DNA from 2 places in the Cellulosimicrobium sp. SL-1 genome. Region 1 is predicted to be linked to the other one. Evidence: riboswitches for the same ligand, from Rfam matches in the RefSeq annotation. Region 1 holds a riboswitch; the other holds the start of a gene.
What was found. Region 1 has a riboswitch for FMN ahead of pnuC (nicotinamide riboside transporter PnuC). Riboswitches for the same ligand answer to the same signal wherever they lie in the genome.
Positions count from the first base shown of each region.

Region 2: another riboswitch for FMN. It lies ahead of ribD (bifunctional diaminohydroxyphosphoribosylaminopyrimidine deaminase/5-amino-6-(5-phosphoribosylamino)uracil reductase RibD); the one in region 1 lies ahead of pnuC (nicotinamide riboside transporter PnuC).

Region 1 is NZ_JAACJC010000011.1:146,412-161,278, reverse strand. Features, by position in the region: gene GWJ10_RS17275 (acetyl-CoA C-acyltransferase) at 1-1,015, opposite strand, end outside; gene GWJ10_RS17270 (acyl-CoA dehydrogenase family protein) at 1,131-2,372, opposite strand; gene pnuC (nicotinamide riboside transporter PnuC) at 2,536-3,246, opposite strand; FMN riboswitch at 3,396-3,521, opposite strand; gene GWJ10_RS17260 (TetR/AcrR family transcriptional regulator) at 3,704-4,462, opposite strand; gene GWJ10_RS17255 (MOSC domain-containing protein) at 4,547-5,008, shown strand; gene GWJ10_RS17250 (3' terminal RNA ribose 2'-O-methyltransferase Hen1) at 5,200-6,771, shown strand; gene GWJ10_RS17245 (polynucleotide kinase-phosphatase) at 6,768-9,470, shown strand; gene GWJ10_RS17240 (hypothetical protein) at 9,514-9,774, opposite strand; gene GWJ10_RS17235 (hypothetical protein) at 10,012-10,299, opposite strand; gene GWJ10_RS17230 (TetR/AcrR family transcriptional regulator) at 10,296-10,931, opposite strand; gene GWJ10_RS17225 (ABC transporter ATP-binding protein) at 11,074-12,921, shown strand; gene GWJ10_RS17220 (dihydrofolate reductase family protein) at 13,025-13,624, shown strand; gene GWJ10_RS17215 (DUF2510 domain-containing protein) at 13,659-13,859, opposite strand; gene GWJ10_RS17210 (LLM class flavin-dependent oxidoreductase) at 14,031-14,867, opposite strand, start outside.
Region 2 is NZ_JAACJC010000007.1:201,874-216,740, forward strand. Features, by position in the region: gene GWJ10_RS12945 (bifunctional phosphopantothenoylcysteine decarboxylase/phosphopantothenate synthase) at 1-1,105, shown strand, start outside; gene metK (methionine adenosyltransferase) at 1,169-2,365, shown strand; gene GWJ10_RS12955 (primosomal protein N') at 2,430-4,775, shown strand; gene GWJ10_RS12960 (HAD family phosphatase) at 4,772-5,491, shown strand; gene GWJ10_RS12965 (hypothetical protein) at 5,505-5,879, shown strand; gene fmt (methionyl-tRNA formyltransferase) at 5,980-6,933, shown strand; gene GWJ10_RS12975 (transcription antitermination factor NusB) at 6,930-8,612, shown strand; gene GWJ10_RS12980 (helix-turn-helix transcriptional regulator) at 8,743-8,970, shown strand; gene GWJ10_RS12985 (HipA domain-containing protein) at 8,967-10,253, shown strand; gene GWJ10_RS12990 (GNAT family N-acetyltransferase) at 10,356-10,976, opposite strand; gene rpe (ribulose-phosphate 3-epimerase) at 11,029-11,697, shown strand; FMN riboswitch at 11,979-12,104, shown strand; gene ribD (bifunctional diaminohydroxyphosphoribosylaminopyrimidine deaminase/5-amino-6-(5-phosphoribosylamino)uracil reductase RibD) at 12,263-13,408, shown strand; gene GWJ10_RS13005 (riboflavin synthase) at 13,408-14,031, shown strand; gene ribB (3,4-dihydroxy-2-butanone-4-phosphate synthase) at 14,028-14,867, shown strand, end outside.

The DNA.
Region 1 (14,867 bases):
CGAACGCCTCGTTGATCTCCACGAGGTCGAGGTCCGCCGCGGCGATGCCCTCGCGCTTCACGGCGGCCTCGATGGCCCGCGCCGGCTGGGAGTGCAGCGAGTTGTCGGGTCCTGCGACCTGGCCCGCCGCGCCGATCTCGGCGAGCCACGGCAGGCCGTTGCGCTTCGCGAAGGCGCGGCTCGCGACGACGACCGCCGCCGCGCCGTCGGACAGGGGCGAGCTCGACCCGGCGGTGATGGTCCCGTCCTGCACGAAGGCGGGGCGCAGGCGCTCCAGTGCCTCGAGCGTCGTGTCGGCGCGCACGCCCTCGTCGTGCTCGACGACGACCGGCTCGCCCCGCCGCTGCGGCACCTCGACGGGGGCGATCTCCTCTGCGAGGCGCCCGGCGTCGCGCGCCGCGGCGGCCCGCTGGTGCGAACGCAGCGCGAACGCGTCCTGCTCGGGGCGGCCGATGCCGCGCGTCGCGCAGCCGCGGTCGGTGAGCTCGCCCATGACCTCGCCGCTGAACGGGTCGTTCAGGCCGTCGTGCGTGAGCGAGTCGGCCATCGTCACGTCCCCGAACGCGAACCCGGAGCGCGACCCGACGACGAGGTGCGGCGCGTTCGTCATGGACTCCTGGCCGCCCGCGACGACGACGCTCGCCTCGCCCGTGCGGACCAGCCGGGCCGCGTCGATGATCGCGGTGAGGCCCGAGAGGCACAGCTTGTTGATCGTCACGGTGGGCACGTCCCAGCCGAGGCCCGCGAGGATCGCGGCCTGGCGCGCGGGGCCCTGCTTGGCGCCCGCCTGCACGACCTGCCCGACGATCACCGTGTCGACCTGCTCCGGCGCGACGCCCGCGGCCGCGAGCGCGCCGCGGATCGCGTGCGCGCCGAGCTCGGCCGCCGACAGGGAGGCGAGCGCGCCGCGGAAGCGCGCGAACGGGGTGCGCGCGCCGTGCAGGAGGACCGGGGTGACCTCGTCCTCGGGGGTGACGGCGGCGGCGTCGGGCAGGGGGCTGGCGTCGGTGCTCATGGGACTCCGATCCGGGGAGGGCGAGGAGACGGGGCGAACAGGAAGGAGCCCCGGCGCCGCGAGGAGGGGCGAGCGGCGCCGGGGAGCAGGGGGAGGGCGTGCGCCCTCGGGACCGTCAGACGAACGCGGAGACGCCCGTGATGTCGCGCCCGACGATGAGCGCCTGGACCGACTCGGTGCCCTCGTAGGTGTGCAGGGCCTCGATGTCGGCGAAGTGCCGCGCGACGCGGTTCTGGAGCAGGATCCCGTTGCCGCCGAGGAGGTCGCGCGCGCTCGCCGCGACCTCGCGCGCCCCGCGGGTGCACGTGTACTTCGCGAGCGACGCCTGCGGGCCGGTGAGCGTCCCCGCCTCGTCGAGCCGCGTCATCTGCGCGACGAGGAGCTGGAGCTGCGTGATCGTCGAGAGCATCCGGGTGAGGCGCTCCTGCACCATCTGGTTCGCGGCGAGCGGGCGTCCGAACTGGACGCGCTGCTTCGCGTACGCGACCGCGGCCTCGTAGCACGCGACCGCGTGCCCGACGGCGGCCCACGCCACCCCGAGGCGCGTCGCGAAGAGCACGCGCGAGGTGTCCTTGAACGACCGCGCGCCGGGCAGGGCGTTCTCGGCGGGGACGAACACGTCGTCGAGCACGACGTGCGCCTGCCAGATCGCGCGGAGCGACACCTTGCCGGTGATGGTCGTGCCCGTGTAGCCGGGGGTGTCCTGCGGCACGACGAACCCGTGGACCTGGCCGTCACCGTCGTCGCCGACGAGGCGCGCCCACACGACCGTGATGTGGCCCGACGACCCGTTGCCGATCCACTTCTTCTCGCCGTTCAGCACGTAGCCCTCGACGCCGTCGCGCGTCTCCTTGCGCGCCGTCGTCTCGAGCGAGACGGAGTCCGAGCCGTGGGTGGGCTCGGTGAGCGCGAACGCGCCGAGGATCTCCCCGCGCGCCATGGGCTCGGCGTACTTCGCCCGCTGCTCGTCGGAGCCGAGCATCTGGATGCTGCGCAGCGCGAGACCGCCCTGGACGCCGCAGATCGTCGCGACGGAGCCGTCGCCGCGCGACATCTCCATGGCGGCGAGGCCTGCCGCGAGCTGGCTCACGTGCGGACGACCGTCGACGTCGACGCCGTCGCGCAGCAGGTCGAGCTCGCCCATGCGCTTGACGAGGTCGAACGGCACCTCGGCGCGCTCCCAGTAGTCGTCGATGACGGGGAGCACCTCGTCCTGGACGAACTGCCGGACGCGCTGCAGGTGGGCGCGGTCCTCCTCGGTTGCGTCGGCGAACGCGCCGGCGTAGTCGAGGTCGAGCGGGGTCGCGAGGTCGTAGGTGGGCTCGGTGACGCCGGGCATGATCGGGGTGGTGGGCATCGGTGCTCCCCTGGGAGGGCGGCTGCGGTCGGTCGACCGTCCTCGACGCGGTTGCCCGGGGTGCGGGCCCGGCGTCGGCGGCGGTCCCTCCCATAGTGCAGCGATACCGCGTCTCAGTCAATCGAGACGGCGTATCGAGGTGGCTGGTCGGGGAGGTCGCGGGTCAGGCGGGCGCGCCCGCCGCCGCGGCGTCCGCCTCGGCAGCGGCGGCCGCGCGGCGGTTGACGCGCCACCACACGAAGAACCCGACGAGCGTGAACGCGCCGTAGAACACGTACATGAACGCCGACGCGTAGAAGCCGGCCGAGATCAGCAGCGGCACGCCCACGACGTCGACGGCGACCCAGATGAGCCAGAACTCGACCCAGCCCTTCGCCATGCCGTACGTCGCGAGCAGCGAGCCCATGAAGATCCACGCGTCGGCCCAGACGGGCTCGTACGACTCGAGCGCGCGGAACACGGGGGTCAGGAGGGCCGTGCCGCCGACGAGCGCGACGACGAGGAACACGCGCTGGCGCCACGACGCCCAGCGCGGCACGACGGCGACGCCGTGGCTGTCCGCGTCGGCGTCACCGAGCCGCGCCTGGGTCTTGCGCCACTGCACCCACCCGTAGACCGACACGACGACGAACATCACCTGGCGGCCCGCCTGGCCGAGCAGGTTGACGGGGTTGGGCGTCGCGAACACCGCGCCGAGGAACACCGTGAGCAGCAGCAGGTTGCCGACGATGCCCACCGGCCACGCCCACACCTTGCGCCGCATGCCGCCCAGCGCCGACGCCAGGCCGAACCCGTTGCCCACGATCTCGCGCCACAGCAGGTGCTGGTCGCCGATCGTCAGCTGCGCGTCGAACAGCGCGTGGATCAGGTCCATCGGATGTCCTCGTCCTCCCGGGCACGAGCGCTCCGGGGTGAGGGCGGGCGGCGGGGACGGGCCACGAGGGCCCGACGGCGTCGCTCACCACGGCGAGACCGCGCCCCGTCGCGCGGGCTCGCGAGAGCCCGGCCGAGGACGGCCGCGCCGCACGTGCTTCCTCCCATCCGGACTGTCACCGTCGGTCCTGGAGTTCCACCAGGTCAACCGCGCGTGGGCGCGGGTCGCGGACTGTCACCGCCGGCTCGGAATTGCACCGACCCCGGAGCACGTTCGTGCGTACTGCGTTCTGCAACCGCCGATGCTACTCGCGCATTCCCCGGGCACGGGACTCGCACCGCACCGTCCCACGGACTGGAACACGATGCGATCTTGCGCCGCCGAGCAGGTGGTCCTGGTCCGTCCGCAGGCGCAGACGGACCAGGACCACCTGTTCGGCGGGGCGGGGTGGGAGGGGTCAGGCGAGGGCGTCGCGGACGGCGCGCGCGACGTCGTCCGCGACGGCCTGCGCGTCCGCGTCCGCGTCCACCACGGTCACGACGACGCGGCGCGCCGCGGGCACGCCGTCCCCGCTGCGCTCCCGGGCGGCGCCGTCCGGCGCGGCGTACCGGCCGACGGCGGCGCGGCGCAGGTCCGCGAACGCCTCCTCGAGCTGGGGGCGCAGGTCCTGCTCGGGGGAGCGCAGCCACCGGCGCAGGAGCGCGTTGTGCACCGCGACGACGGACGCCGCGAACGCGATGGACGCCGTCGAGCGGCGCTCGTCCGGCGGGAGCGCGTCGCGCAGGTACGCGGTGAACGCGCGCTCGTAGCGGTGGGTCGTGACGAGCTCGCGGTCGCGCAGCGCCGGCACCTGCTGGAGGAGCTGCCAGCGGGCCAGGGACGTCTCGCGCTGACCGACGTGGTGGTCGAACACCAGCCGCGCCGCGCGGCACACCTCGAGGTACGGGTCGACCGTCGGGTCGGGCGTGAGGTGCCCCTCGGCGTCGGGCACGGGCCGCGTCGCGGCGAGCATGACGACGACCTCGTCGAGCAGGAGCTCGTGGTCCGCGAAGACCACGTCCTCCTTGGACCCGTAGCGGCGGAAGAAGGTGGCGCGGCTGACCTGGGCGGCGTCGGCGATCTCCTCGACGGTCGTCTGCTCGTACCCCTTGCGGGTGAAGAGCTCGATCGCTGCGTCGACGGCCTGGGCATGGGTGCGGCTGCGGACGTCGGTCATGCACCGGACGGTACACCGGTACCCGGCGCTCGCCCGGCCCGGGGACGGTGGCCCCCGGGCGGCGCCGGGTGCGAGGCTGGTGCCATGCCGGACCAGCCTCGCGTGCACGCGATCCACGTCGCGAAGGCCCGTCGGCTGCCGACGCGGGTCGTCGCGTCGGTCGAGGCCGAGGAGGGCAAGGGCCTCGTCGGCGACCGGTACCACGGGTCGAAGCACCGGCACGTGACGATCCAGACGCTCACCGACCTGGCCGCCGCCTCCGCGGAGCTCGGGCAGGAGATCGACCCCGGTCTGACCCGGCGCAACGTCACGCTCACCCACGGCGACCTGCCCACGAAGCCGGGCTCGTTCCTGCGGATCGGGGACGTCGAGCTCCAGGTGCTGCGGATCGCCGCGCCGTGCCGGCTGCTCGACGACTGGATCGCGCCCGGCGCGATGCGCGCGATGCACGCGCGGGGCGGCGTCGTGTGCCGTCTGTTGTCGTCCGGCACGGTCCGGGCGGGCGACGTCGTGGTGTGGGACGCGGCGGCCGCCGGCGGGGCCTGAGCCCCGGGGCGGCCTCCGGCCCGACGGTGGCCGGGCGCGTGCCGTCGGCAGCGGCGCCCGTGCTTCGACGGTAGACCTGTGGCGACCCCCGCGTCGACGGCTGGAGCGGGTGAGACGACGGCCGTCCACAGCCCCGACGGTCGTCCACAAACCCGGTGCCGTGGTCCCCGCCGGGTGGCACCATGGCGGCCATGCTCGTGACCCTCGCCGCGACGGCGTCCCCCGGGACGCTCGACGACGCCACCGACCTCGGCTTCCTGCTGCACAAGCACCCGGACCGGGCGCAGGTGTTCGACCTGCCCGTCGGCCGCGCGCACGTCTTCTACCCCGAGGCGACGGCGGAGCGGTGCGAGGTCGCGCTGCTGCTCGAGGTCGACCCGGTGGGGATCGTGCGGAACAAGCGGTTCGGCGGCGGCGACGCGTTCGCGCTCGCGCAGTACGTGAACGACCGCCCGTACGCCGCGTCGTCGATGGTCGCGGTCGCGCTCGGCAAGGTGTTCGCGACGGCGATGAGCGGCCGGTGCGACGCACGACCGGCGCTCGCGGACGCCCCGATCCCGCTCGACGTGCACGTGCCGTCCCTGCCGTGCCGGGGCGGCGCGGACCTCGCGCGCCGGCTGTTCGAGCCGCTGGGGTGGAGCGTCACGGCGACGGCGGAGCCGCTCGACCCGACGGTGCCGTCGTGGGGCGCGTCGCGCCACGTCGACCTGCGCCTGCGCGGTACCCGCCGGCTCGCGGACGCGCTCGCGCAGCTCTACGTGCTGCTGCCCGTGCTCGACGACGCGAAGCACTACTGGGTCTCGACCGACGAGGTGGACAAGCTCGTGCGTGCGGGCGGCGGCTGGCTCGCGGTCCACCCGGAGCGTGCGCAGATCCTGCACCGCTACCTCGCCCACCAGCGCCGCTACGTGGAGGACGCCACCGCGCGTCTCGCCGCGCTCGACGGGGACGCCCCCGAGGAGGGCGCCGCACCCGCCGCCGGCACGCCGGCCGGCGCCGTCGCGTCGTCCGACGTGGGCCCGCAGGGCGCCCTGACGGGGACCGGCGTCGTCACGGCGGGCGACGCCGAGGACACGCCGGAGCCGCCGCTCGCGCGGCAGCGGGCCGACGCGGTGCTCGCGGCCCTGCACGACGCCGGGGCACGGACCGTCGTCGACCTCGGGTGCGGAGAGGGCGCGCTCCTGCGTCGCCTCGCCGCGGACCGGACCTTCACGCGCGTGCTCGGGACCGACGTGTCGGCGCGCGAGCTCGAGCGGGCGGCGGTGCGCCTGCGCCTGCACGAGGCGAGCGACGCCGAGCGGGAGCGGGTGCGGCTCGTGCAGTCGTCGCTCACGTACGTGGACGACCGGGTGGCGGGGTTCGACGCCGCGGTGCTCATGGAGGTCGTCGAGCACGTCGACCCGTCGCGCCTCGACGCGCTCACGGCCGCGGTGCTGGGCCACGCCCGGCCGCGGACCGTCGTCGTGACGACGCCGAACGCCGAGTACAACGTCCACTACCCGAACCTGCTGGACGGCCCCGGCGGCGGGCGCGTGCGCCACCCCGACCACCGGTTCGAGTGGACGCGCGCGGAGCTGCGCGCGTGGGCGGCCGCCGCGGGGGAGCGCTACGGGTACGCGGTCGAGCTGCGCGACGTCGGCCCGCTCGCCCCCGACGTCGGGGCACCCACCCAGATGGCGGTGCTGACCCTCGTTCCGGACGCGGCGTCGCCCGAGACCCCGGCGGCCTCGGCCCCGGCACGGACCACGGAGGAGGCCCGATGACCGGGCAGACGGCCGAGCGCGCGACCTCGCACGCGCCCCCGAGCTCCACGCGCGAGCTGCGCGTGCCTGCGTCGAGCCTCGTGGTGCTCGTCGGCGTGTCCGGCTCGGGGAAGTCGACCTTCGCGCGCGAGCACTTCGGGCCGTACGAGACGGTGTCGTCGGACGTGTGCCGCGGGCTCGTGTCGAACGACGAGAACGACCAGGCGGCCACGCGCGCGGCGTTCGAGGTCCTGGAGACCATCGTGTCCAAGCGGCTGGAGGCGAACCTGCTCACGGTCGTCGACGCGACGAACGTGCAGCGCGAGGCCCGCGGGTCTCTCGTCGCGCTCGCCCGCGCGCACGACGTCCTGCCCGTCGCGATCGTCCTCGACGTGCCGGAGAAGGTGGCGGTGGAGCGGAACGCGGCGCGCTCGGACCGCGGGTTCGGAGCGCACGTCGTGAAGCGCCAGCGCGCGGCGCTGCGGTCGTCGCTGAAGAGCCTCCAGCGCGAGGGCTTCCGCACCGTGCACGTGCTGCGCGGCGAGGACGAGGTGGCAGCGGCCCAGGTCGTGCGCACGCCCCTGCTCACCGACCGTCGCGACGAGCACGGTCCGTTCGACGCGATCGGCGACGTCCACGGCTGCCTCGACGAGCTGGTGGCGCTGCTCGGGGTGCTGGGCTACGCCGTCGTGCGTGACGACGCCGGCCGGCCCGTCGACGCCGCGCACCCCGAGGGCCGACGCGCGATCTTCCTCGGTGACCTCGTCGACCGCGGGCCCGACTCCCCGGGCGTGCTGCGGCTCGCGATGGGCATGGTCCGTGCGGGGCACGCGCTCGCGGTGCCGGGCAACCACGAGCACAAGCTCGTGCGCGCGCTCGGCGGGCGCGACGTGAAGGTCTCCCACGGCCTCGAGACGACGCTCGCCCAGCTCGCCGCGGAGCCCGAGGAGTTCCGGCGCGGGGCCGAGGCCTTCTGCCGCGACCTCGTGTCCCACCTCGTGCTCGACGACGGCCGCCTCGTGGTCGCGCACGCCGGGCTCAAGGAGTCCTACCAGGGCCGCGCGTCGGGCCGCGTGCGCAGCTTCGCGCTGTACGGCGACACCACGGGCGAGACCGACGAGTTCGGCCTGCCCGTGCGCTACCCGTGGGCCGACGACTACCGCGGACGCGCCATGGTCCTCTACGGGCACACGCCCACGCCCGAGGTCGAGTGGGTCAACGGCACGATGTGCCTCGACACCGGGTGCGTCTTCGGCGGGAAGCTGTCCGCGCTGCGCTACCCCGAGAAGGAGGTCGTGCAGGTGCCCGCCGCGCGCGAGTACTACGCGCCCGCGCGCCCCTTCCTGCCCGACGGCGCGTCCCGTCCCGGATCGCCCGCGCGCGAGGACCACCTGCTGAGCGTCACCGACGTGCTCGGGCGCCGCGGCGTCGAGACGGCGACGCACGGGCGCGTGACCGTGGGCGAGGAGCAGGCGGCGGGGGCGCTCGAGGTGATGAGCCGGTTCGCCGTCGACCCGCGCCTGCTGCTCCACCTGCCGCCGACGATGAGCCCGGTCGCGACCTCGACGCTGCCCGGGCTGCTCGAGCACCCCGATGGCGCGTTCGCCGCGTACGCGCGCGACGGCGTCGACCGCGTGGTGTGCGAGGAGAAGCACATGGGGTCGCGCGCCGTCCTGCTCGTCGCGCGCGACTCGGGGCCGGGCGGCTCCCGCGTCGTGGCGGAGCGGTTCGGCATCGAGGCGCCCGGCGCCGTCCACACCCGCACCGGGCGGTCGTTCCTCGACGGCCCGACGACGGAGCTCCTCCTCGCGCGGGTCGCCGCGGCCCTCGACGCGGCCGGGACGTGGGACGCGCTCGGTGCCGACTGGGTCCTGCTCGACGCCGAGGTCCTGCCGTGGTCGCTCAAGGCCGACCAGCTCCTGCGCGACCAGTACGCGAGCGTCGGCGCGGCCGCGCGCGCCGTCATGCCCGCGGCGCTCGCGGCCCTCGCCGCGGCGGAGGCGCGGGGCGTCGACGTGGGCGAGCTGCGCCGTCGGACGGCGCGGCGCGCGACCGACGCCGAGCTCTTCGTCGAGGCGTACCGGCGCTACCGCTGGGACACAGGCGCGGTCGGCGACGGTGGGGGCGGCGGCGCCGACCCGCTGCACGGCGTCCAGGTCGCGCCGTTCCAGGTGCTCGCGAGCGGGACAGCAGGGCGACCGGGCTCGCCGGAGGTCACGGGGGCGACGTACGCCGGCCGTGACCACCTGTGGCACCTCGGCGTCGCGGACGCGCTCGTCGCCGCGGACCCGGCGCTGTTCCGGGCGACGCGGCGCGTGGTCGTGGACCTCGCCGACGAGGCGTCGCGCGCCGAGGGCACGGCGTGGTGGGAGGAGCTGACGGCAGCCGGGGGAGAGGGGATGGTCGTCAAGCCGCTCGCCAACCTCGTGCGGCGACAGGGGGTGCCGGGCAAGGACGGCGGGCTCGTCCAGCCCGGCCTCAAGGTCCGCGGCCGTGAGTACCTGCGCATCATCTACGGACCCGAGTACACCGAGGAGCGCAACCTCGAGCGCCTCCGCGAGCGGTCGCTGGGGCGCAAGCGCTCGCTCGCGCTGCGGGAGTACGCGCTCGGTCTGGAGGCGCTGGACCGGGTCGCGCGCGGCGAGCCGACGTGGCGCGTCCACGAACCGGTGTTCGCGGTGCTGGCGCTGGAGTCGGAGCCGGTCGACCCGCGGCTCTGAGGCGCCTCGGCCGCGCTGCGGGCGTCGTGGGGGCAGGGGTGGGTCAGCCGCCGAGGAACGCCTTCATCGCGAGGGTCGAGAAGAGCACGGCTCCTGCGGCCACGGCCAGCGCGACGACCCAGCCGTTCGCCCGCTCGACCGGGGGGACGGCGGGCCGACGCGCGGGGGCCGCGCCCCGCCGTCGGGCCCGGGACGCGCGGCGCGCGGTGAAGCGCAGGCCGCGCGCTGCCGCGCGGGCGGACGGCTGCTCGGGTGCGCCGTCGTGGGCGGGGAACGCGGTGTCCCGGGCGGGGGTGGGGGTCACGGTGCGCCTCCGGAGGTTGGCCGGCGCCGCTGACCGGCGCCGTACCGACAGTCTGTCCCGCGGCGCACCCCGGGCGCGTCGCCCGTCCGGTGGATTCTGCGGCCCGCCGGGGTGCGACCTCCGGATGACGCGCGCGTGGTCCTCGTGGCCCGCGAGGTGCACGCTCTCGCACCGCCGACCGCACGGGCGACCCCACGGCCGACCGCGCGACGGCCCGCACGAGCGACCGCCCGGCGGTCAGCGCGGGGCGTTCTCCTGGTACCGGGGCCGCCCGCCCCGGGCGGCGCGCTGCAGGTAGCGGACCTCGCGCAGCGCGACGGCCGCCGCGACCACCAGCGGGACCCACGCCCAGACGCGGCCGCGCAGCACCAGCACGAGGCACACGACCGCGACGACGATCCCGCCGAGCACGGTCGCGACGCTCGCCCAGCGCACGCCGGTCCGGACGTCGTCGGCCCGCTGCCACCAGCGGCGCAGCCGCTCGCCGAGGCCGGGGCGGGGCGCCGGCCCCGGGCTGACGCTCATGCGCGGCCCTCGCGCGTGAGGGCGACGCCCTCGATGCTGCGGACAGCCATGCGGAGCGCGTCGGCGCGCGAGATCTCGCCGTCGTCGGCCATGGACCACGCGTTGAAGAGCATCCACCACAGCGTGCGGACGATCCACGCCACGCTGAGCTGATCGTCGACGACGCCGGCCTCCTGCCCGCGGCGCAGCAGCTCCCGCACCGGCTCCTCGGCCTGCTCGGACTCGGCCCAGAACGCGGACTCGGCGTCGGCGAGCTCGGTGAACAGCACCATGTACCAGGGGCCGAGGTCGAAGTACTCGAAGGCGAGGCGGCGCAGCGCCGAGGCCGGGGGCCCGTCGTCGAGCCGCGCGGCGGCGATCGCCGCGCGCGTGCGCTCGACGGTCTCGGCGCCGATCGCCTCGACGAGGTCGGCGCGCTCGGGGAAGTAGCGGTGGAGGGTCGTGCGGCCCACCTGGGCGGCCTGCGCGACGTCGCCGAGCGACGCGGACTTGTCCGTGCTGAGCACCGAGACGGCCGCGTCGAGGATCGCGCGCCGGGTTCGGGTGCGGGTGCCGCTCGTGGGCGGCGCGTCGGGTGCCGCTCCGGAGGGCGTGGCCGCGGCGGTGCTCCGCGCGCTCGTTCGTGCCGTCACGCGGCCCACGATAGCCCGCGCCGTGACGGAACGCCGCTTGTCACGGATGGAACACTCATGTTCCACTAGGGGCGTCGAGCGCTCCGGCGCGCGACCGCCCGCGCCGCGTCAACGACGGTTGACACGAGAGAGGATGTCAACCATGGTTGACGACATGTCCCCGACCGCCACCACGCCCGAGGCCCCGCCCGCTCCTCGCGACGCCACCCCGCGGGGCCCGTTCCTCCCGCGCCTCGCGGTGCTGTGGCAGTTCGTCCGCCCGCACCGCCGCACCCTGCTGCTCGGCCTCGTGCTCGGTCTCGGGACGACGGCCGCCACCCTCGCGACGCCGATGGTGACCAAGTGGGTGCTCGACACGCTCGGCACGGGGGAGTCGCTGACCCCGGCCGTGCTCACGCTCGTCGGGCTGCTCGTCGTCGGGCTCGTGCTCGGGCTGTGGCAGTGGGTCCTGCTCGGCACGCTCGCCGAGCGCGTGGTGCTCGACGCGCGGTCGTCCATGGTGCGGCGCTTCTTCCGCGCGCGGATCGGCGCGCTCACCGGCCGCCCGACGGGCGAGCTCGTCACGCGTGTCACGTCCGACACGGTGCTGCTGCGCGAGGCGGCGTCGTCGAGCCTGGTCAACCTCGTGAACCTGGCGGTGTCCCTGGTCGGGACGGTCGTCCTCATGGGCGTGCTCGACCTCGTCCTGCTCGGCACGACGCTCGCGGCGATCGTCGTCATCGGCGTCCTCGTGGGCGCGCTCATGCCCCGCATCGCGAAGGCGCAGGAGAAGGCGCAGGAGTCGCTCGGCAGCCTGGGCGGCACGCTCGAGGGCGGGCTGCGCGCGATCCGCACCATCAAGGCGAGCCGCGCGGAGGGCCGCCAGATCGACCGGGTGCTCGACGACGCGCAGGACTCCGCGCGCCACAGCGTGCGGGCCGTGCGGACCGAGGCGGTCGCCTGGAGCATCGCCGGGGGCGGCATCCAGCTCGCGATCATCGTCATCCTCGCGCTCGGCGCCTGGCGCGTGGACCAGGGGCTCCTGGCCGTGTCGAGCCTCGTCGCGTTCCTGCTCTACGCGTTCCAGATCGTCGAGCCCGTCACGGGGCTGACCATGAACGTCACCCAGCTCCAGGCAGGCATCGCGGCCGCGGGGCGGATCCGCGAGGTCCAGGCCATCGAGCCGGAGGAGGACGACGACCCCGCCGCGCGTCGCCCGGCCGGGGCGGGCGCGGCGTCGGGCACGGCGGCCCCGCACGACGCGCCGCGGCTGTCGCTGCGCGGCGTCACCGCGCGCTACCTGCCGGGCGGCGAGCCCGTGGTGCGCGACCTCGACCTCGACGTGCCCTCGCGCGGGCAGGTCGCGATCGTCGGCCCGTCCGGGGCGGGCAAGACCACGACCTTCTCGCTCCTGCTGCGCTTCCTGCAGCCCGAGTCGGGGCGGATCCTCCTCGACGGCGTGCCCTACGACGACCTGACGTTCGACGACGTGCGGCGCCGCTTCGCGTACGTCGAGCAGGAGACCCCCGTCGTGCCGGGCACCATCCGCGAGAACCTGCGCCTCTCGGACCCCGCCGCGACGGAGGAGGCGATGTGGGCGGCGCTCGCGCAGGTGCGGCTCGACGCCAAGGTGCGCTCGCTGCCCGACGGCCTCGACACGTCGCTCGTCGGGACGACCGTCTCGGGCGGCGAGCGCCAGCGCGTCGCCCTCGCGCGCGCCGTCCTGCACGCGCCCGACGTGCTGCTCCTCGACGAGGCCACCGCCCAGGTCGACGGGCTCACCGAGGCCGCCGTGCACGCCGTCATCGAGGACCTGGCCCGCGACCGCGCCGTCGTGACCATCGCGCACCGCCTGTCCACGGTGATCGACGCCGACGTCATCCTCGTCATGGAGGACGGCCGCGTCCGCGCGCGCGGCACGCACCCCCAGCTCCTCGCGACCGACGAGCTCTACCGCGAGCTCGTCGCCGCCCTCCGCATCGCCACCGAGGAGGCTCCCGCACCGCGTTGACCCGGGTGCGGCGATGAGTTCCGCGCCCGCCCGCGGTCGGACGTGTCGTCAGGACGGACGACGGCGGCCGCGGCGCACGCGGGTAGCGGAGGGTGAGGACGGCATGGGGAACGTGACGTGCGACGTGGCGGTGTCGGTGGACGGGTACTCCTCGCGCCCCGACCAGACGCTGGAGCACCCGTTCGGCGCGGGCGTGGACCTGCACCGGTGGATGGTCGAGACCGCCGACGAGAACGCGGCCGAGATCGCCGCGATCGTCGACGCGGGGGCGTTCGTCATGGGCAGGAACATGTTCACGCCCGGGCGAGGGGAGTGGGACCCGGACTGGCAGGGCTGGTGGGGCCCGGAGCCGCCGTACCACGCGCCGGTGTTCGTGCTCACGCACCACCCGCGCGAACCGCTCGTCCTGGAGGGCGGGACGACGTTCTTCTTCGTCACCGACGGCGTCGAGTCAGCGGTCGCGCAGGCGCGGGAGGCCGCGGGGGACCGGGACGTCGCGATCGCGGGCGGGGCCGCGACCATCAACCAGGTGATCATGGCGGGGCTGCTCGACGAGCTCCGGCTGCACGTCGTGCCCCAGGTCCTCGGCCACGGCGACCGCGTGCTCGACGGCGTCCCGCCCCTCGCGCTCGAGACCGTCGCCGTGCGGGCGGCGTCCCAGGTGACCCACGTGACCTACCGGGTGCGGGGGCCGCTCGGCTGATGCGCCCCGGCAGGAGGCTCTCCCGGCGGGAGCCTCAGCCGAGCACGGCGAGGAGGAGCGGCGCCGCGACGACCAGCACGACCACCGACCCGAGCACGACGACCCGCCGCCACGGCCCGACGTCGTCCCGCGCCCGGCGCTCGCGCGTCCGGTCGGTCCACGCCGCGCCGTCGTACCAGCGCTCGCTCCCCGAGCCCGGTGCGTCCGCGTACCACCCCGCCGGTGCCTTGCGCACGTCGCCTCCTCGCGTCCCGGTCCGGTGAGCCCTCGCACGAGATGTGTCGCGGGCCCTCTGTCTCTGACACGCAGCGACCCCCCGAGAGGTTCCACCCGCGCGGGAGGACGTGCCGGAGGTCCGGCACACTGTGCGCGTGGAGAACACTCCCGAGGCGTGACGGCCTGTGCCCTACAGCCCGGCGACCTGCGCGGCGCCGTCGGTCGCGATCTGCTCGAACACGCGCTCGTCGCCCGCGAACTGGGTGCCCGGGATGGGCCGGTGGACGACGATCTCCGTGATGCCGGCCTCCGCGTACCCGCGCGCCGTCTCGACGAACGCGTCGACCGACTCCAGCGCGGGGTCGGGCGTGAAGCCCGTGAGCAGGATGCGCTCCACCGACCCCGGGTCGCGACCGGCGTCGCGGCACGCGGTCTCGAGCCGCTCCACCTGGTCGCGGACGGCGGCCCGCGACTGCGCCGGGGTCGCGTCGTCCCCGAGGCGGCCGTCGCCCGTCGTCACCCACGCCTCCCCGTAGCGCGCGGCCAGCCGCAGCCCGCGCGGGCCGGTCGCGGCGATGGCGAACGGCACCCGGGGCGACTGGACCGGCCCGGGGATGGTCCGCGCCTCGTGCGCCCGGTAGTGACCCTCGTCGTGCGTGACGGCGGGCTCGGTGAGCAGGCGGTCGAGCAGGATCGTGAAGTCGCGCAGCCGGTCGGCGCGCTCCCGGGCCGACCACGGCTCGCCGCCGAGGACCGTCGCGTCGAAGCCTGTCGTCCCCGCGCCCAGGCCGACGGTCACGCGCCCGCCCGACAGGTCGTCGAGCGTCATGACGTCCTTCGCGAACGTCACCGGCTCGCGGAAGTTCGGCGACGACACGAGCGTGCCCAGCCGCACCCGCTCCGTGACGCCCGCCGCGGCGGCGAGCGTCGGGACCGCGCCGAACCACGGGCCGTCGCGGAACGACCGCCACGACAGGTGGTCGTACGTGTAGGCGGCGTGGAACCCGAGGTCGTCGGCGGACCGCCA
Region 2 (14,867 bases), on a different contig from region 1:
CCTGGGGCAGGGTGCCGACCTCGTGGTCGTGGCGCCCGCCACGGCGGACCTGCTGGCGCGCGCGGCGGCCGGGCGCGCGGACGACCTGCTGACCTCGACGCTGCTCACCGCGCGCTGCCCGGTGGTCATGGCGCCCGCGATGCACACGGAGATGTGGGAGCACCCGGCGACGGTCGCGAACGTGGCGACGCTGCGGGCGCGGGGCGTGCACGTGATCGAGCCGGCGTCCGGCCGCCTCACGGGGGCGGACACCGGGCCGGGGCGCCTGCCCGAGCCGGACGAGATCGCGCGCGTCGCGCTCGCCGTCGTGGAGGACGCGTCCCGCGCGACCGCCGCCGACGCGGGCGCGGAGCCCGGCCACGGGCCGGGCAGCGGGCCCGCGCAGGATCTCGCGGGCCGGCGCGTCGTGGTGTCGGCGGGCGGGACGCGCGAGCCCATCGACCCGGTGCGGTTCATCGGCAACCGGTCGAGCGGGCGCCAGGGCGTCGAGCTCGCGCGGGCCGCGGCGGCGCGCGGCGCGCACGTCACGCTCGTGGCCGCGAACCTGTCCCCGGACGTGGCCGCGCTCGTGCGCGCGCCCGGGGGCGTGCCCGACGCCGTGGTGGAGGTCGAGACGACGGCGCAGCTGCGCGACGCGGTGCGGTCGGCGGCGGCCGGGGCGGACGTCGTGGTCATGGCGGCGGCGGTCGCGGACTTCCGCCCGGCCCACGCGCCCGACGCGAAGATCAAGAAGGTGCCGGGCCAGGGGCCCGAGCCGATCGCGCTCGTGGAGAACCCGGACGTGCTCGCCGAGCTCGCCCGCGACCGGCTGCGCCCGGGCCAGGTGGTGGTCGGCTTCGCGGCGGAGACCGGTGACGCGCACGGGTCCGTGCTCGACCACGGCCGGGCCAAGGCGCGGCGCAAGGGCGCGGACCTGCTCGTGGTCAACGCCGTGGGCGAGGGGCGCGGGTTCGCGGTCGACGCGAACGACGTGACCGTGGTCGACGGCGCGGGGGACGTCGTCGCGACGGCGAGCGGGTCGAAGGGCGAGGTCGCGGACGCGGTGTGGGACGTCGTCGTGCCGCGCGTGGCGCCGTCGGACGAGCGGGCCGGGGTGGGCGAGTGACCCGCGTCTCGTCTCGCCTGCCGGATACGCTCGCTCACCTTTCGGGACAGTAGGCTGTGCGCCATGGCTGAGCTGCGTCTGTTCACGTCCGAGTCCGTCACCGAGGGGCACCCGGACAAGGTCTGCGACCAGATCTCCGACGCGATCCTCGACGCGCTCCTCGCGCAGGACCCGACGTCCCGCGTGGCCGTGGAGACGATGGTCACCACGGGCCTGGTGCACGTCGCCGGCGAGGTGACGACCGACGCGTACGTCGAGATCCCGCAGATCGTGCGCGACGTCGTGCGCCGGATCGGGTACACGTCGTCGGTGATCGGCTTCGACGCGGACTCGTGCGGCATCTCGGTGTCGATCGGCCAGCAGTCGCCGGACATCGCGCAGGGCGTCGACAAGAGCCTCGAGGAGCGCGACGACCAGGGCGACCACGACCCCCTCGACGCGCAGGGCGCGGGCGACCAGGGCCTGATGTTCGGGTACGCGAGCGACGACACGCCGAGCCTCATGCCCCTGCCGGTGTGGCTCGCGCACCGTCTCGCGGAGCGCCTGGCGGCGGTGCGCCGGGACGGCACGGTGCCGGGCCTGCGCCCGGACGGCAAGACGCAGGTCACCGTCGGGTACGACGGCGACCGCGCGGTCAGCCTCGACACGGTGGTGCTCTCGACGCAGCACGACCCGGACGTCCGTCAGGACGAGCTGCACCGGCAGGTCGCTGCGCAGGTCGTGGCCCCCGTGCTCGACGCTGCGGGCCTCGACCTCGACGTGCGCGCGACGCGCCTGTTCGTCAACCCCACGGGCACGTTCGTCGTGGGCGGTCCGCAGGGCGACGCGGGCCTGACGGGTCGCAAGATCATCGTCGACACGTACGGCGGCATGGCCCGCCACGGCGGGGGTGCGTTCTCCGGCAAGGACCCGTCGAAGGTGGACCGCTCGGCCGCGTACGCGACGCGCTGGGTCGCGAAGAACGTCGTCGCGGCGGGTCTGGCGCGGCGCTGCGAGGTGCAGGTCGCGTACGCGATCGGCAAGGCGCACCCCGTCGGCCTGTACGTGGAGACGTTCGGCACGGAGAAGGTCCCGGTCGAGCGCATCACGGCCGCGATCCGCGAGGTGTTCGACCTGCGCCCGGCGGCGATCATCCGCGACCTGGACCTGCTGCGTCCCATCTACGCCCCGACGGCGGCCTACGGGCACTTCGGGCGCGAGCTCGAGCAGTTCACGTGGGAGCGCACGGACCGCGTCGCGGACCTGCAGTCCCAGGTGTGAGGAGCGTCGTCGCGGCGTCGACGGGTGCGCCGGTCGTGACGGCGGCGCGTGGTTCGATGGCGTCGTGAGCGAGCCGGAGGACACGTCGCGGGCGGTGCAGGACACCCTGCTCACCGTCGCGCCCGCTGCGCCCCGCCGGGGGCCCGCGCCGCCGGCGTCGCACCAGATCGCCGCGCACCTGCCGGTGGCGCGCCTCGCGCTCGACCTCGCGCCCCCGCACCTGGACCGCCCCTTCGACTACCTCGTGCCCGCCACGATGTCCGACGACGCGCGCCCGGGGGTGCGGGTCAAGGTGCGGTTCGCGGGCCGGGACGTCGACGGGTACGTCCTGGAGCGCGTCGATCGCTCGGACCACGACGGGCGCTTGCTGCCGCTGCGGCGCGTCGTGTCGGCCGAGCCCGTGCTGGCACCGGCTGTCGCCCGGCTCGCGCGCGCGGTCGCCGACCACTACGCGGGCACGCTCTCGGACGTGCTGCGCCTCGCCGTGCCCCCGCGGCACGCGCGCGCCGAGCAGACCTTCGCGGCACGGACGGCCGCTGACGCGGTCCCCGCGCCGGGATCGACCCCGGCCGGGGCCGCCCCGGGCGACGCCGTCGCCGCCGAGGCGGTTCCTACGGCCCCTTCCGTCGCCGAGTCCGTTCCTGCGCCTACCGAGTCCGTTCCCGGGTCCGTGCCCGCGGCTGCGACGCACCAGGAGTCCGTGTGGGCCCCGTACCGGGCCGGCGCCGCGTTCCTCGCGCACGTCGCGGGCGGCGGGGCGCCCCGGGCCGTGTGGACCGCGCTCCCCGGGCTCGCGCCCGCGGCGCCCGAGGCGGCGTCCGAGGGTCGGCGCGGCGCGGGCCGCTCGCGCAAGGAGCCCGACGCGCTGCCCGTCACGCACTGGGCGGCCGCGGTCGCCGAGGCGGTGCGCGCGGCCCGCTCGGGCGGGCGGGGCGCGCTCGTCGTCGTGCCCGACGCGCGCGACGTCGACCAGGTCTGCGCGGCGCTCGCGGCCGCCGGGCTGCCTGCGTGGGACGCGGCGACCGGGGGCGAGGTGGTGCGGCTGACGGCCGACGAGGGGCCCGCGCCGCGCTACCGCGCGTTCCTCGCCGTCCTGCACGGTGACGCGCGCGTCGTCGTGGGGACCCGCGCAGCGGCGTTCGCGCCCGTGGTCGACCTCGGGCTGGTGGTGTGCTGGAACGACGGCGAGGACACGCTCGCGGAGCCGCGCGCCCCGTACCCGCACGCGCGCGAGGTGCTCGCGCTGCGCAGCGACCAGGAGGGCGCGGCGTTCCTGCTGGGGTCGCACGGGCGCACGGTCGCGGCGCACGCGCTCGTCGTTCGGGGCTGGGCGCACGAGCTCGCGGCGCCGCGCGACGTCGTGCGGGCCCGGGCGCCGCGCGTGCGGGCGCTGACCTCGGTCGAGCTGGCGGCGGAGGGACCGGGCGCCGCGGCGCGCATCCCGACGGCCGCGTGGCGCACTGCGCGTGCGGCGCTGGAGCAGGGGCCGGTGCTGGTGCAGGTGCCGCGGTCGGGGTACGTGCCCGTGGTGGCGTGCGGCCGGTGCCGCACGCCCGCGCGCTGCACGGTGTGCCACGGCCCGCTCGCGCTGTCCGGCCCCCAGGCGACGCCCCAGTGCGCGTGGTGCGGGGCGCTCGCGGGCGGGTGGTCGTGCGCGGAGTGCCACTGGACGGGGCTGCGGTCGGTGCGCGTGGGGTCCCAGCGCACCGCGGAGGAGCTGGGCCGTGCGTTCGCGGGGGTCCCGGTGCAGGTGTCGGGTGCCGCGGCGGCGGGCGGGGTGCTGGGGGCGGTGTCCGCGCGTCCCGCGCTCGTGGTCGCGACGCCGGGCGCCGAGCCGGTCGCCGAGGGCGGGTACGCGGCGGCGCTGCTGCTGGACGCGGCGGTGAGCACGGCGCACGTCGGGCTGGACGTGGCGCAGGACGCGCTGGCGCGCTGGCTCGCCGCGGCGGCGCTCGTGCGGCCCGCGACGGCGGGCGGGCAGGTGCTGCTCGTGGGCGACGCCGCGCCCGCGCCGACGAACGCGCTCGTGCGCTGGGACCCGGCGCTCCTCGCGGACCGCGAGCTGGACGAGCGGGTCGAGCTGTCGCTGCCGCCGGCGGTCCGGGTGGCGGCGGTGACGGGCGACCGTCCCGCGGTGGCGGCGGTGCTGGGCCGGGTGGCGCTCGCGGGCCCGGAGACGGTGCTGGGCCCGGTGGAGGTGGCGGCGTCGCCCCGCGGGCGGGGTGCCGACGGGGTGGACGGCGCGGCGCCTGGGCTGGTGGACGCCCCACCCGTGCGGGCGGTGGTGCGCGTCCCGGTGCGCGACGGCCGTCGGCTGGCGCGCGAGCTCGGCGCGTCCGTCGCGGTCCGGTCCGCGCGGCGCGAGCCGGGTAGCGTGCGGGTGGAGCTCGACCCGAAGGAGATCCTGTGACGCACCACCCCGTGCCCGACGCCCCGACCGTCGCCCCCGTCACCGGGGCGTCCGCCGACGAGACCCCCGACCCGGGCCCGGCACCCGCCGCCCGCGAGATCGACGCCGTGCTGTACGACTTCGGCAACGTCCTGGTGGGCTGGGACCCGTACGGCGCGTACGACGGCGTCGACCGGCGGGACGTGGACGCGTTCTTCGCCGACGTGGACTTCCGCGTGCTCAACCACGAGCGGGACGCGGGTGCGACGTGGCAGGACGCGCGCGACCGCGTGGCGGCGAGCCACCCGCACCACGTCGCGATGCTGGACCGGTACGTCGAGCGGTTCCCCGCGACGCTCACCGGCCCGGTCGAGGGCTCCGAGGAGCTCGTGCGCGAGCTGCGGGACCTGGGCCTGCGGCTGTACGGGCTGACGAACTGGTCCGCGGAGCTCTTCGGGCACGCCGCTCCGGCCGCTCCGGCCACGGCCCTCATGGAGGACGTGCTGGTCTCCGGGCGCGAGGGCCTGGCCAAGCCCGACCCGGCGATCTTCGCGCTCGCGGTCGAGCGGTTCGGTCTCGACCCGGCCCGGACGCTGTTCACCGACGACAGCGCGGCCAACGTCGACGCCGCGGCGCGCCTCGGGCTGCGCACCCACCTGTTCGTGGGCACGGCGGGCCTGCGCGCGGCGCTGCGCGACCTGGGCGTGCCGGTCGGCCCCGAGGGCGCCGGGTCGTGATGGGCGCCGCGTCGTGACGGGTGCCGGGGTGCCGCGCGCGCTCACGGCCCGTGAGCGCGACGTGCTCGTCTGGATGCTCGGCCACGGGTGCCGCGGCGAGGCGGTCGCGCCGGACCGGGACGCGGCCGACCGTGGGCGCTGGCTCGCCCAGGTCGACGCGGTGCGCGTGCACGGCACGTGCGCGTGCGGGGCCTGCCCGACGATCGACCTGGGGGACGACGACGGTCCCGTCCCCGCGCAGGGCCCGCGCGTCGTGCTGGAGGCGGGCACGGACCGCTTCCTCCTGCTGCTGTTCGTCGACGACGACCGGCTGAGCTGCCTCGAGCTCGCTCCCGTGGGCGACGAGGCGTTCCCCGCGTTCCCTCCGGTCGCCACGCTGGCGACCTGACCCCCGGGCCCGACCGCGCGCCTGTGCGCGCCGGCGCATGACCCGTGCACGGGGCCGCTCCCGGGTCTGCCGCCCTGCCCGGCCACCTAGAATCGGGCCCATGCGCCTGCTGTTCGCGGGGACCCCGGATACCGCGGTCCCGTCCCTCGACGCCCTCCTCGACTCCCGCCACGAGGTGGTCGCCGTGCTCACGCGCGCCGACGCGCCGTCGGGCCGCGGACGGCGCCTGACCCCCAGCCCCGTCCGCGTGCGTGCCGAGGAGGCCGGGATCCCGGTCCTCACGGACCGGCCCCGCGGCGAGGAGTTCCTCGCGCGCTTCGCCGCGCTCGACGTCGACGCGGCACCCGTCGTCGCGTACGGGGAGATCCTGCGCCCCGACGTGCTCGCCGTGCCCCGGCACGGGTGGGTCAACCTGCACTTCTCCGTCCTGCCCGCCTGGCGCGGCGCGGCGCCCGTGCAGCGCGCGATCATCGCGGGCGACGAGGTGACCGGGGCGACGACGTTCCTCATCGAGGAAGGGCTGGACTCGGGGCCCACGCTCGGCACCACGACGGAGACGATCCGGCCCCGGGACACCGCGGGCGACCTCCTGGGCCGCCTCGCCGTCTCCGGTGCCGGCCTCCTCGTCGCCACCCTCGACGCCCTCGAGGACGGCACCCTGCGCCCGCAGCCCCAGCCCGCCGACGGCGTCTCGCACGCCGCCAAGCTCACGACGGCCGACGCGGAGGTCCGCTGGGACCACCCGGCGCTCGCGGTCGACCGCCTGGTGCGCGGCTGCACCCCGGCCCCCGGGGCGTGGACGACCCTGCCCGGCGCCGACGGTACGCCCGCGCGCCTGGGGCTCGGCCCGGTCACCCCGCGGCCCGACGTCGTCGACCTCGCCCCCGGGCGCGTGCGCGCCGGGAAGAAGGAGGTGCTCGTCGGGACCGCGACCCACGCCGTCCAGCTGGGGGAGGTGGCGCCCGTGGGCAAGAAGCACATGGCCGCCGCGGACTGGGCGCGCGGTGCCCGGCTCGACGACGCCACGGTCCTCGGTGCGGAGACCGCCCGATGAGCGCCGAGCGCCGCGACCGCGACGGTTCGAACGCACGTTCGAACAGGAACGGGCGACCGCAGCGCCGGGAGGGCGCCGCGTCGAACAGGCGTTCGAGCGATGGCACCCCGGGTGGAGGCGACAACTCGAACGCACGTTCGAATTCTGGTGCGGCGCGGGCCGGCGGGGGGGACGAGCGCCGCGACGCCCGAGGGCGCCAGCGCGGCGCCGCCCGCTCCCGCGGAGAGGTGCACCGCGGCTCCGCGGCACCCTCCCAGCGTCGCAAGGGCACCGACCCCGCACGGGCCGTCGCGTACGACGTCCTGCGCCAGGTCGACGGCTCCGACGCCTACGCCAACCTGGTCCTGCCGCCCCTGCTGCGTGAGCGCGGCATCCGCGGGCGCGACGCGGGCTTCGCGACCGAGCTCGCCTACGGCACGCTGCGCCTGCGCGGCCGCTACGACGCGATCCTCGCGCACTGCCTCGACCGCCCCCTCGACCGCCTCGACCCGCCCGTGCTCGACGTCCTGCGCCTCGGCACCCACCAGCTCCTCGCCATGCGCGTCCCGCAGCACGCCGCCGTCTCCGAGACCGTCGGCCTCGCCCGCGAACGCACCGGCGCCGGCAGCGCCCAGCTCGTCAACGCCGTCCTGCGCCGCGTCGCCCGCACCCCCCTCGACGACTGGCTCACGACCCTCGCCGACGACGCCCCCGACCCCCTCGCGGCGCTCGCGGCCACCCAGAGCCACCCCGTGTGGATCGCCCGCGCCCTGCGCGACGCCCTCGCCGGCAACGGACGCCCCGTGGACGAGCTCGACGCCCTCCTCGCCGCCGACAACGACGCCCCCCGCGTCACGCTCGTCGCGCGCCCCGGCCTCGCCGACCCCCACGAGCTCGCCGACGGCGACGGCCGCGTCACCCCCGCCCGCTGGGCACCCACCGCGCTCACCCTCGACGGCGGCGACCCCGCCGCGTTCGGCGCCGTGCGCGACGGCCGCGCCGGCGTCCAGGACGAGGGCAGCCAGCTCGTCGCCCTCGCGCTCGCCGCCGCACCGCTCACCGGACCGCAGCCCGGCTCCACCGGCGACGACGCGCGCTGGCTCGACCTGTGCGCCGGCCCGGGCGGCAAGGCCGCGCTCCTCGCGGCGCTCGCGGCCGAGCGCGGGGCGCGCCTCGTCGCCAACGAGGTCCAGCCGCACCGCGCACGCCTCGTGGAGAAGGCGCTCGCCGCCGTCCCTGCGGACGCCGTGGAGGCCGTGCGCACGGGTGACGGGCGCGCCGTCGGGCAGGACGAGCCGGGCGCGTACGACCGCGTGCTCCTCGACGCCCCCTGCACGGGCCTCGGGGCCCTGCGCCGCCGGCCCGAGTCGCGGTGGCGCCGCACCCCGGCGGACCTCGCGCCCCTCACCGGGCTCCAGCGCGAGCTCCTCGACTCCGCGCTCGACGCCGTCCGGCCCGGGGGAGTGGTCGGGTACGTCACGTGCTCGCCCCACCTCGCCGAGACCCAGGTCGTCGTCGCCGACGTGCTGCGCCGCCGCGACGATGTCGAGGTCCTCGACGCCCCGGACGTCGTGCGCGACGTCGTGCGTCCGGAGGTGCGCGACACCGTCGAGCTCGGGGACCGTCAGGACGTCCAGCTCTGGCCGCACGTCCACGGCACCGACGCCATGCACCTCACGCTCCTGCGCCGCACGGTGTGAGCGCCGCGCCCCGCGTCGCGATGTCGTGATATCTCGACAACGCGGGGATGTCGGAGTAACCTGACAACACCTCGTGTCAGGGAATCCCGACACGGCAGCACGTCAGCGCCCCCACGGCAGGAGAGCGAGCATGGCCGACACCTGGACCACCCCCCGCAGCCCCCGCGACCTCGGCGCCTACCTCAGCCGCGTCCGCCGAACCCGCGGACTCACCCAGGCCCAGGTTGCCGACGAGCTCGGCATCACCCGCCAGTACCTCTCCGAGCTCGAGAACGGCGTCGAGAACCTCTGGGTCCAACGACTCTTCGAGCTCCTCGACACCCTCGACGTCGACCTGCGACTCCAGGAACGCCGATGACCACCCTCACCGCCTGGCTCTACGGCACCCCCGTCGCGACCCTCGCACCCACCGGCCTGCGCACCACCGACGGCACACCCCGCGTCACCCTCACCTGGCCCACCGACGCGCTCGACCGCTGGGGGCACGACGCCCGTGTCCTGTCCCACCTGCTGCCCATCACCCCACCCGACGACCCCCCGCCCCACCCCGCGCGCGTCGCCGCCTGGCTCGACGGACTCCTCCCCGAGGGCCGCACCCGCGACGCCATGGCCATCGACGCCGGCATCGACCCCGACGACGCCCTCGCCTTCCTCGTCCACTACGGCCACGACACCGCCGGCGCCGTCCTCCTCGCACCCGAAGGACAACCCCTCCCCACCCCCGGCACCCCCGAACGCCTCGACGACGCCGCCGTCGCACGACTCCTGCGCGCCGCCGTCGCACGCAGCGGGGGAGAAGGCCGCACCGACCACCTCACCAGCTCCCTGCCCGGCATGGAACCCAAGATCACCCTCCTCCACGACGAGCACGGCTGGGCCCGACCCCACGGCTCCGCACCGACCACCCACATCCTCAAGGTCGCCCGCCCCGCCGACTCACCCACCGCCGACCTCGTCAACACCGAGGCCGCCGCCCTCGACCTCGCCCGCCGCGTCGGCCTCACCACCGTCCACGCCCACGTCACCGAGCTCGACGGCGAACGCGCCATCGTCGTCACCCGCTACGACCGCGTCCCCGACCCCACCGACCCCACCGGCACCGCACGCCTCCACCAGGAGGACGCCGCCCAGGCCCTCGGCATCAACACCCGCGACCCCGAACGCAAGTTCCAGCACGGCCGCCGCTTCCCCTCCCTCGCCGCCATCGCCCGCACCCTGCGCGACGACGGCACCCGCCCCGACCCCCTCCTCGCCCTCACCACCCTCAACCTCGCCCTCGGCAACACCGACGCCCACGCCAAGAACATCTCCGTCCTGCGCCACGCCGACGGCACCGTCCGCCTCGCCCCCGCCTACGACATCGCCATGCACCTCCACCACGACCACGCCTCCCGCGTCTTCGCCATGGACGTCGCCGGCGAACGCGACATGGACCGACTCACCGCCGACCACCTCGTCACCGAGGGCACCACCTGGGGGCTGCCCCGCCGACGCGCCCAGCGCGCCGTCGCCCAGACCCTCGACGGACTCCTCGCGGCGCTCGCGGACATCGACCGCGACGCCCACCCCGGCGTGAGCCGTCACGCCTGGCGCACGGTCGAGCGCCGTACCACCGACCTCCGCCGAACCCTGGCCGTCTAACGGTCTCCTTCTCACGCCGAGCAGGTGGTCGCGGCGGGTCCGCGCGCCCTCACCCACCAGGACCGCCTGCTCGCCCCGCCGGGTCGGGGCGCCCCAGGGTGCTCAGAGGGTGCGCTGGAGCAGGATCGTGTCGACCCAGCGGCCGTGCTTGAACCCGACGGCGGTGAGGCGCCCGGCCTCGACGAAGCCGAAGCGGCGGTGCAGCGGGAGCGACCCGGCGGCCTCGGGGACGTCGGCCACGACGGAGACGACCTGGCGGACCCCCGCGGCGGCGACCGCCTCCAGGAGCGCGGCGAGCAGCGCGGTGCCCACCCCGCGCCCGGCGTGCGCCGGGTCGAGGTAGATCGTGTCCTCGGCGGTGTGCCGGTAGGCGGGCTTGGGGCGCCAGGCCGACGCGTACGCGTAGCCCGCGACGACGGCGCCGGTCGGGGAGCTCGGCCCGCCCGGGGCGTCGACCTCGGCGACGAGGAACGGCAGGCCGCGCGCGGTGACGTCGTCGAGCTTGCGGTGCCACGCCGGGACGTCCCAGACCTCCTCCTCGAACGTCACGCACGTGTCGCGCACGAACGGGGCGGCGATCTCCGCGACCCGCGGCAGGTCGTGCACCGTGGCCGGGCGCACCGTCACGACGGGTGCGGAGGCGTGCGGGTCCCCGGGGCGGTGCGGCGTGCCGCGGACGGAGGCAGGGGCCGGGCCGGGGGAGGGGGAGGAGAGGTCGCTCACGCGACGAGGGTACGAGCACCGGGCTCCGGCACGCGCCCCTAGGCTGGGGCCCATGGCAGCCCTCATCGCACCGAGCATCCTGTCCGCCGACTTCGCGAATCTCGAGCGCGACCTGAACGCGATCGCCACGGCGGACTACGCGCACGTCGACGTCATGGACAACCACTTCGTGCCGAACCTGACGCTCGGGCTGCCGGTGTTCGAGCGCCTGGCGCAGGTGTCGCCCGTCCCGATCGACGCCCACCTCATGATCGAGGACCCTGACCGCTGGGCGCCGGCCTACGCGGAGGCGGGCGCGGCGTCGGTCACGTTCCACGCCGAGGCCGCTGCTGCCCCTGTGCGGCTCGCTCGCGAGCTCCGCCGCCTGGGAGCCCGCGCAGGCGTCGCGCTGCGCCCTGCGACGCCGGTGGAGCCCTTCCTGGACCTGCTGACCGAGGTGGACATGATCCTCGTCATGACGGTCGAGCCGGGCTTCGGCGGACAGTCCTTCATCGAGGGGACGCTGCCGAAGATCCGGCGGGCGCGCGAGGCCGTGAGCGAGTCGGGCCTCGACGTGTGGATCCAGGTCGACGGGGGAGTGTCCCGTTCGACGATCGAGCGAGCCGCGGACGCGGGGGCGAACGTCTTCGTCGCCGGATCGGCGGTCTACGGGGCGGAGAACGTGCCCGAGGAGATCCAGGCGCTGCGCGAGCTGGCGGAGGCATCGGCGCACGCCCACTGACGTCAGGACGAGAAGGGGCCCACTACGGGCCCCTTCTTCGTTCCCCACAAAATAGTGTGCCAAGCGCAAATTTCACTCCTGCCAGACCGCGGAAAACTCACCACCAAGCACAGAGGAGCGGGGCGGCGGTCGTCGGACGGCGAAGGGCGGCCGCTCAGGGTGAGGCGGTTCTCGCGAGCGCGGACCTCGACGGGAGCGGGCGAGAACGCGTCGGACCGTCGGTCGCGCCCGCGCGGAGCGCACCCGGAGTAGCATCGGCGGTTGCAGAACGCAGTACGCACGAACGTGCTCCGGGGTCGGTGCAATTCCGAGCCGGCGGTGACAGTCCGCGACCCGCGCCCACGCGCGGTTGACCTGGTGGAACTCCAGGACCGACGGTGAAAGTCCGGATGGGAGGAAGCACGTGCGGCGTGGCCACGCCTCGGCGCGTGGTGCTCCGGCGACCCGCCGGTGCACCCGTCCGGGACGGTGACGGCCTCGCCGTGGTGAGCGACGCCGTCGAGCCCTCGTGGCTCGACCCGCCGCCCGCCCTCACCCCGGAGCGCCCGTGCCCGGGAGGAGGACGATGGGCGAGCACCCCCGCACCCTGACGGTCGACGACGCGATGACGCGCGCGCTCGAGCTGGCGGCCCGAGGGCCGGCGCACGGGCCGAACCCCCGGGTCGGGTGCGTCCTGCTGGGCCCTCCGCCCGGCGCGACCCTGCCCGACGGCGCCGCGCCCGGTTCGATCGACCCGCACCCGCGGCCCGTGCTCGCCGAGGGGTGGCACCGTGGCGCGGGCACGCCGCACGCCGAGGCGGCGGCCCTCGCGGACGCCCGGGAGCGCGGCGTCGACGTCGCCGGCGCGACGGCGGTCGTGACGCTCGAGCCGTGCGCCCACACCGGTCGCACCGGCCCGTGCGCCGACGCGCTCGTCGCCGCAGGCGTGGCGGAGGTCGTGCTCGCCGTCGACGACCCGAACCCCGTCGCCACGGGCGGCGCGCACCGGCTGCGTGCCGCGGGGGTCCGCGTCGTGCGCGGCCTGCGCGCCGCCGAGGGCGAGGAGCTCCTGCGGGTGTGGCTCACGGCCGTCCGGCGCGGCACGCCGTACGTGACGCTCAAGACGGCCACGACGCTCGACGGCTACGTGGCCGCCCAGGACGGGACGAGCCGGTGGATCACCGGGCCCGCAGCGCGCGAGCACGCGCACCGCGTGCGGGCGGAGGTGGACGCGATCGTCGTCGGCACGGGCACGCTCCTGGCCGACGACCCCGAGCTCACGGCGCGGGTGCGCGGCCACGGCCCCTCCCACGACGCGGCGCACGACGCCGCGAGCGCCGCGCGTCTGGCGGAGCACCAGCCGTTGCGGGTGGTCGTGGGCCTGCGGGGGATCCCGCCGGCGGCGCGGGTCCGCGGGGAGGGTAGCGAGCTGGTGCACGTGCTGACGCGGGACGTCGGTGAGGTGCTGGAGCGGCTCGCGGAGCGCGAGGTGCGGCACGTGCTGGTGGAGGGCGGTCCGACGCTGGCGACCGCGTTCCTGGCCGCGGGGGCGGTGGACGAGCTGCACGCGTACGTGGCGCCGGTGCTGCTGGGGAGCGGGCGGCGGGCGGTGGACGGGTTGGGTGTGGCGACGATCGCCGACGCGCACCGGTTCCGCACGGTGGAGGTGAGGCGTGTCGGGGACGACGCGCTGGTGGTGTCCAGGAAGAGCACGGAAGGACGGGTGGGTTGATGTTCACGGGGATCGTGGAGGAGATCGGCAGGGTCCGGGGGATCGCGTTCCCGGGTGGCGTGGGGGAGGACGCGGTGCTCACGGTCGAGGGGCCGCTCGCGGCGTCGGACGCGGGGCTCGGTGACTCGATCGCGGTGAACGGGGTGTGCCTGACGGTCACGAGCCTCGGGGGCGACGGGTCGTTCACGGCGGACGTGATGCCGGAGTCGTTGCGGCGGACTGCGCTGGGTGACCTCGTGGCCGGGTCGCCGGTGAACCTGGAGCGGGCCGTCCGGGCGGACGCGCGGCTGGGCGGTCATGTCGTGCAGGGCCACGTGGACGGCGTCGGCACGCTCGTGAGCCGCGCGCCGGGGGAGCGGTGGGACGACCTGGTGCTCTCCGCGCCTGGGGGTCTGACGCGCTACGTGGCGGAGAAGGGCTCGATCGCGGTGAGCGGGGTGTCGTTGACGGTGACGCACGTGGACGACGAGACGTTCGGCGTCTCGCTGATCCCGACGACGCTCGAGGCGACGATCCTCGGGCGACTGGTGCCGGGCGACCGGGTGAACCTCGAGGTGGACGTGCTCGCGAAGTACGTCGAACGCCTGCTGGTGTCCGGCGTGGTCCCCGGGAGCGCGTCGTGACGGGCGCGGGGTCCGCGAGCGCCGCGGTGCCGGAGGGGTCGGGGGGCGTGCGGCTGGGGTCGGTGGAGGAGGCGTTGGCGGCGATCCGGGCGGGGCGTCCGGTGCTGGTGGCGGACTCGCCGGACCGGGAGAACGAGGCGGACGTGGTGTTCGCGGCGCAGGGGGTGTCGGCGGAGTGGGTGGCGTGGACGATCCGGCACTCGTCGGGGTACCTGTGCGCGCCGATGCCGGCGGCGCGGGCGGACGCGTTGGAGCTGCCGTTGATGGTGCCGCACAGCCAGGATCCGCGGCGGACGGCGTACACGGTGACGGTGGACGCGGCGACGGGGGTGTCGACGGGGATCTCGGCGGAGGACCGGGCGCGGACGTTGCGGGTGCTGGCGGACCCGGGGTCGGGTGCGAGTGATCTGATCCGGCCGGGTCATGTGCTGCCGTTGCGGGCGGTGCCGGGGGGTGTGCTGCATCGTGCGGGGCACACGGAGGCCGCGGTGGACCTGGTGCGTCTGGCGGGGAGGGGTGAGGTCGGGGGTATCGCGGAGCTGGTGCACGACGACGGGACGATGATGCGTCTGGGGGACGCGGCGGCGTTGGCGGAGCGTGACGGGTTGGTGCTGATCACGATCGCGGACCTGGTGGCGTGGCGGCGGGTGCACGACCCGGCGCCTGCGGTGGCCATGGAGGTGCCGGGTCGGGAGGCGGTGGCGCGGCGGGTGCACCGCACGGCTTCGGCGGAGCTCCCGACGGTGCACGGCCGGTTCCGGGTGGTGGGGTACCGGGACCTGCGTACGGGGGCGGAGCACGTGGCGCTGGTCCCTGCGGTCGCCCCTGCTGGTGCC